DNA from 2 places in the Faecalibacterium sp. i25-0019-C1 genome. Region 1 is predicted to be linked to the other one. Evidence: riboswitches for the same ligand, from Rfam matches in the RefSeq annotation. Region 1 holds a riboswitch; the other holds the start of a gene.
What was found. Region 1 has a riboswitch for thiamine pyrophosphate ahead of thiD (bifunctional hydroxymethylpyrimidine kinase/phosphomethylpyrimidine kinase). Riboswitches for the same ligand answer to the same signal wherever they lie in the genome.
Positions count from the first base shown of each region.

Region 2: linked by a shared signal. The riboswitch ahead of thiW (energy coupling factor transporter S component ThiW) and the one ahead of thiD (bifunctional hydroxymethylpyrimidine kinase/phosphomethylpyrimidine kinase) in region 1 are both predicted to bind thiamine pyrophosphate.

Region 1 is NZ_AP031428.1:1,299,009-1,302,212, forward strand. Features, by position in the region: gene ACGHUK_RS06435 (TENA/THI-4 family protein) at 78-755, opposite strand; gene thiD (bifunctional hydroxymethylpyrimidine kinase/phosphomethylpyrimidine kinase) at 748-1,548, opposite strand; TPP riboswitch at 1,605-1,712, opposite strand; gene ACGHUK_RS06445 (TIGR00730 family Rossman fold protein) at 1,808-2,344, shown strand; gene ACGHUK_RS06450 (D-isomer specific 2-hydroxyacid dehydrogenase family protein) at 2,385-3,204, opposite strand, start outside.
Region 2 is NZ_AP031428.1:2,252,528-2,255,731, reverse strand. Features, by position in the region: gene ACGHUK_RS11190 (precorrin-8X methylmutase) at 1-612, shown strand, start outside; gene ACGHUK_RS11185 (hypothetical protein) at 775-1,011, opposite strand; TPP riboswitch at 1,200-1,307, shown strand; gene thiW (energy coupling factor transporter S component ThiW) at 1,600-2,115, shown strand; gene thiM (hydroxyethylthiazole kinase) at 2,131-2,952, shown strand; gene thiE (thiamine phosphate synthase) at 2,939-3,204, shown strand, end outside.

The DNA.
Region 1 (3,204 bases):
AACCCTGAACAAAACAAATGCACCCGGTTGCTGCGGTTCTGCCCACAGGCCGGGTGCATTTTATATTTTAGGAAAAATTACAGGTCACTGCGCGGGGAAGCTGCCATGGCCCAGAAGTTCAGCTCGTGCTCCGAGCAGGCATGGAAGATCTCGCGGCAGCGGGCAAGGCGCTCGTCGCTCAGGCCTTCGCAGACTTTTTCTGCAAACGCGGCCCAGTCGCGGCAGGCCGCCTCATAGCCCTTGTCAGCATAGTCCACCACCAGCGCACCATAAAGGGTATCCTGCACGGAAGGCTTTTCTTCCAGCAGTTTCTGGAAGATCCAGCCATAGCTCAGCATACAGGGCAGGCAGGCCATCATACACTCGGCCGCGCCATCGCCATTTTTGGCGGCTTCGATCATAGAGTCCACATAGGCACGGTTCTCCGGCCGCAGCGGCAGGCTCTGGATGCCTTCATCGGTCAGTCCAAAGTGCTTGAGATAGTGCAGGCGGGCTGCATCCTCGCTCTCATTCACGAAGGAAAGCAGGGAATAGTAGGTGCGGATGGTCTGCATATCCTTTGCCTTGGTCATGCCCCAGGCAAACACCTTGGCATATTCCCGCAGGTAAAGACTGTCCTCCACGATGTAGCCCTTGAAGCAGGCTTCATCCAGTGTGCCATCCGCAAGGTGGGTCAGAAATTCTGAGTGCAGACATTGCTCCCACACAGGCAGACTTTCCTGCACCAGCTGCTGCACAAAGGTCTGCTCACTCACCCACAAACTCTCCCTTCAGTGCAAACATATGGTCCATCGGGCCGGAGCCGTGGCCCAGATCCAGCATGGCAGAAAGACAGCCGGAAATGTAGGCCTTTGCGCGCTCCACCGATGCATCCAGATCATAGCCCTTTGCCAGATTAGACGCAATGGCGCTGGATAGGGTGCAGCCGGTGCCGTGGGTATTGGGGTTTGCAATGCGCTTGCCGCGGAACCATTTGCCGCAGCTGTCCCGCCACAGAAGGTCGTCGGCATCGTTGATCTGGTGGCCGCCCTTGCACAGCACGGCACAGTGGTATTTCTCGCTGATCAGCTTTGCAGCGGCCTCCATTCCGGCCGCATCGGTGATCTTCATGCCGGAAAGGATCTCAGCCTCCGGAATGTTGGGGGTGACCACCTCTGCCATGGGCAGCAGTTTTTCGGTCAGTGCCTGCACGGCATCGTCCCGCAGCAGCTTGGAGCCGGAGGTGGCAACCATCACCGGGTCCACCACGATATGCTTTGCGCCGTAGGTGTGCAGCTTTTCGGCGATCACACCGATCAGCTCTGCCGAGGATACCATGCCGATCTTGACGGCATCCGGGTAGATGTCGGTAAAAATGGCGTCGATCTCCTGTGCCAGAAATTCGGGCGTGGCTTCAAAAATGCCGGTCACACCTGTGGTGTTCTGGGCAGTCAGTGCGGTAATGGCGCTCATGGCGTACACGCCGTTTGCAGTCATGGTTTTGATATCGGCCTGGATGCCAGCACCGCCGCTGGAATCGCTGCCGGCAATCGTCAATGCAGTTTTCATGGTTACAACTTCCTTTGCAAAAAATGCGGAAATGCCCGCAAGGAGGCATCTCCGCACTTTGAAGCAGCAGTATCTCCCTACGTTGGCATTGTCCAAATCAGGTCACAGGTCTGGGCAAACAGCCCACTCTCAGCCTGCTTTTGCAGGCTCCCTTTTTCTGCGTTCAAGAATACCACAGTGCCGCTGCATTTGCAAGGGGATGGCCCTTTTCAATCGGCCCGCTGCGTGGTAAAATGGAAAAAACAAAGGGGGAAATACCATGAACATCACGGTCTATCTTGGAGCAAATGCGGGCAATGATCCTGCGCTGGCGGAAGCTGTCCGGGAACTGGGCAGCTGGATCGGTGCAAACGGGCACCGCCTTGTGTACGGCGGCTCCCGCAGCGGCCTGATGGGTCAGCTTGCCCAGAGCGCGCTGGACGCAGGCGGCACGGTGACCGGTGTGGAACCGCAGTTCTTTGTGCAGCAGGAGCTGCAGCACGATGGCCTGACCGAGCTGATCGTCACCAAGGACATGACCGAGCGCAAGACGAAGATGATCGAGCTGGGCGATGCCTTCATCGCATTCCCCGGCGGTACCGGCACGCTGGAAGAAATTGCAGAAGTGATGTCCCGGGTCTCGCTGGGTCAGCTGGATGCGCCCTGCATCCTTTATAATCTGAACGGCTACTACGACAGCCTGAAAGCACTGCTTGCCAAAATGATCGAGAAAGGCCTTTCCACGCCGCAACGCCAGCAGGGCATCCGATTTGCGGCGAATCTGGAAGAGATCACAACAATTTTGAATAAAGCCTAAAAGGAAACGCTTCCCAGCCGGGAAGCGTTTCCTTTTTATATCATTCTCCCAGTGCAGTGCGGATATTTGCCAGCACCTTCTGGCTCAGCAGCACAAAAGCCTGCTTGGTGCGTCCGGCAGAAACATTCGCGCAATGCACATTCTCACGGGCAAAGAAGTCTTCACCCACCGGGCCGGCAGCGGCACGGGTGTCACAGAAGAAGTGGGTGCCCGGCAGAGCAAGCCACTGTTCCAGAGCAGCAGAGTCAAAGCCCGGGCCGATGGAGGTGTTGAACAGCACCTTTCCCTCGCCCAGCTGCGCAAATTCGTCCTTGCCCAGCAGCAGGACATTTTTGTTCAGGCAGGTGAACACCACCTCGCTCTCGGTCAGCAGCTGTGCCAGCGGCTTATAGGCCATGCCCACAGCTTCGGCATCCGGCTTGCGGGTGCGGCTGTAATAGGCAATGTCGGCACCCATGAACTGCAGCGCGTCGGCGATCATTTTGCCGGACACACCCAGCCCGATGATGCCTGCCTTCAGCCCGGTGATCTCCACCGGCTCGTCCCGCAGCATGGGCATCCCAAAACCGTGCAGGATGCCGGTGAGCTCATGCAGGACGTACTCCACAACGCCGCGGTCGCCGTAGTCCCGGATGCCCAGCACTTTGATGCCGCGGGTGCGGGCATAGGCGATATCTACGTTGGCGCTCTCTTCCGAATACAGACTGCAGCACATGCCGATGTAACGGATATTCGGGCAGCGCTCGATCACGCTTTTGCCCATGCGGGAGGTATAGCTCAGAAGCACGGCATCTGCATCCCCGATACGCCGCACGATCTCGTCATCGTCCGCCGGGATATCGCGGTACAGGGTCACTTCT
Region 2 (3,204 bases), 950 kb from region 1:
GAACTGGACGAGCTGGGCCTGACCCCGCCGCCGGAGACGGCTGCGGTGGTCAAGCGGGTCATCCACACCACCGCGGATTTCGACTATGCCAAAAATCTGCGCTTTACACCCGGCGCGGTGGAAGCCGCAGTCAAGGCCCTGCACGCGGGTGCTTTCATCGTTACCGACACTAATATGGCGCTGGCGGGCATCACAAAGCCGGGCCTGAAAAAACTGAACGGTGAAGCCATCTGCTACATGGCAGACCCCGCTGTGGCCGAAGCCGCAAAGCAGGCGGGCACCACCCGTGCCGTTGCCGCCATGCACCGCGCTGCCCGGGAGCACCCGGGGGCCATTCTGGCCATTGGCAATGCGCCCACGGCCCTTTTGACCATTGCGGAGGAAATGGAAGCCGGTCTGCGGCCTGCACTGGTCATTGGCGTGCCGGTGGGGTTTGTGAATGTGGTGGAAAGCAAGGAAGTACTGTTTGCCGCCTGCGAGCGATACGGCGTGCCTGCCATCGCCGCCATGGGCCGCAAAGGCGGCAGCAATGTGGCTGCAGCCATCTGCAACGCCCTCATTTACTCTGCCACCGAAATGCTGGACCCCTCTGCCAGAGGGTGGAACGGATAAGGCGGAAACAGCATAACATCAAAAACCCGGAACCCTTTTTGAGCCGTTTTGGCCGAGAAAAGGTTCCGGGTTTTGTTCATGATTTTTTCAGAGAGCTATTTTGCAACAGCCCCATTTTCACGGAAAAGGTCCGAACTGAGCACGGCATCCACACTGCCGGCATCAGGCTGCGGGGAACGCCTTGTTCCACACTTCGATCACCTTGAACTTCGGGGTCCAGCCTTCGGGTTCAAAGCGGTCGCCCTTGGCACCCATGGTGCCCTGCTCGGTGCACCACTGTGCGGCCTTGGCCATATCAGGGTCGGTCACATCCGCAAAGGCGGGTGCGCACACGCTCAGCACCATGCACAGCGCCACGAGGGCCGAAAGCAGCCTTTGGGTCAGGGTCGTCTGCTTCATATGGAATTCCTCCTTTTTGCTTACGGGGGGGGGGTATGCGTCCGCCTTGAAAATACCATATTTCACCTTCTTTTTCAATAAAACCTGCGTGAAACGCCCCAAAAACTGCGTGAAAAACGTTTTGCACCGCTGTGCGCGCCTTTGCCCCCTCTTGCAATTTGTGCGCAAAGGGTGTAAAATACAGTCACAATCAAATACAGGGGAGCTTGTGAAGCAGGCTGAGAGGAAGTACCTAAACTTCGACCCTTTTACCTGATGCGGATAATGCCGCCGTAGGAAGTCAGAATGGATGATTTTTTGCAGGAGGCACCGCGGAAGGTGTCTCCTGTTTTTTTTGTTGTGTACCGATTACCATTAAGGAGGATGCCTTGTACTTTTCTGCGGAAGTGCCGCAGCGGGCTGAGGGGGAGCGCCCTGAGCTTTGTGACCGTCAGCGATGGGAAGCCGTGTTCCGGCGTGAGAGGAGACCAGAAAGTCTCGACCGCTTCTTATAGTTCCTGCGCCGGGTCTGGCACCGGGTGCGGGCTGTTTGCGGAGGCGCTGTATGGTTTTTGCTGCTTCCGCAGGTTTGGAAAGGAGCCTTGCCTTATGAAAAAACTCTCTGTGAAAAAGCTGGCGCTGGCCGGCATGCTGTGCGCTCTGTGCGTGGTGGGCAGCGTATTCAGCTTCCCCATGTTCGGCAGCAAATGTGCACCCATCCAGCACATGGTCAATGTGACCTGCGCGGTGCTGCTTGGCCCGTGGTGGGGCGTGGGCGTGGCCTTTGTGGCTTCGCTGCTGCGCAATCTGCTGGGTCTGGGCAGCCTGATGGCCTTCCCCGGCAGCATGTTCGGCGCACTGCTGTGCGGCCTTGTGTACCATAAGACCAAAAACATCCTTGCCACCATGGTGGGCGAGGTGTTCGGCACCAGCATTCTGGGCGGCCTGTGCGCTTACCCGGTGGCCATCTTCCTCATGGGCAAGAGCGCCGGCGACATCGCGTTCTATGCCTACATCGTGCCGTTCCTCATCTCCACTGCAGTGGGTTCCATCATTGCGGGCGTGCTGGTGTACAGCCTGCAGCGCTCCGGCGCTCTGCGCTCCATGCAGAACAGTCTTTCCTGACGGAGGGGCACCCGAATGTTCAAAACAGAATTCGAGAACCTGCGCCGCACCTGCCCGCTCATCCATAACATTACCAACTACGTCACCGTGAACGACTGCGCCAACATGGTGCTGGCCTGCGGTGCTTCGCCCATCATGGCCGACGATGCCGCCGAGGTGGAGGATATCACCACCATCTGCGGCGGTCTGAACATCAACATCGGCACCCTGAACAGCCGCACCATCACCAGCATGCTGCTGGCGGGCAAAAAGGCAAACCAGCTGGGCCATCCTGTGGTGCTGGACCCGGTGGGTGCGGGTGCATCCCGCCTGCGCACCGACACGGCTTTCCGCCTGCTCAGGGACGTAAAGTTCACCGTGATCCGCGGCAACATCTCGGAGATCAAAACGCTGGCCTCCGGCGCGGGAACCACCAAGGGCGTGGATGCCGATGTGGCCGATAAAGTTACTGAGGCCAATCTGGACAGTGCCGTGGCCTTTGCCAAGGCCTTTGCAGCCCAGACGGGTGCCGTTATTGCCATTACCGGTGCCATCGACATCGTGGCCGATGCCGAAAAAGCCTACTGCATCCGCAACGGCAATGCCATGATGAGCAGCATCACCGGTACGGGCTGCCAGCTTTCGGCCTTGACGGCGGCTTTCGTTACCGCCAACCCCGGCCATCCGCTGGAAGCTGCTGCAGCCGCAGTGTGCGCCATGGGCCTTGCGGGCGAGACCGCCCACAAACGCCTGACCCCGCTGGACGGCAACTCCACCTACCGCAATTATATCATCGATGCCATTTACAATATGACCCCGGATCAGCTGGAAGAAGGAGCAAACTATGAAGTGCGATAAGCAGAACATGCTTCTGTATGCCGTCACCGACCGCGCATGGGTGGGAAAGCAGACCCTCTATGAACAGGTGGAGAGCGCCCTGAAGGGCGGTGTCACCTGTGTGCAGCTGCGTGAAAAAGAGCTGGACGACGAAGCTTTTCTGAAAGAGGCTGTGGAGATCCATGCTCTGTGCCAGCGCTACGGCGTGCCGTTCTTTGTGAACGACAATGTGGACATTGCCATCCGCTGCCACGCCGAGGGTGTGCACGTGGG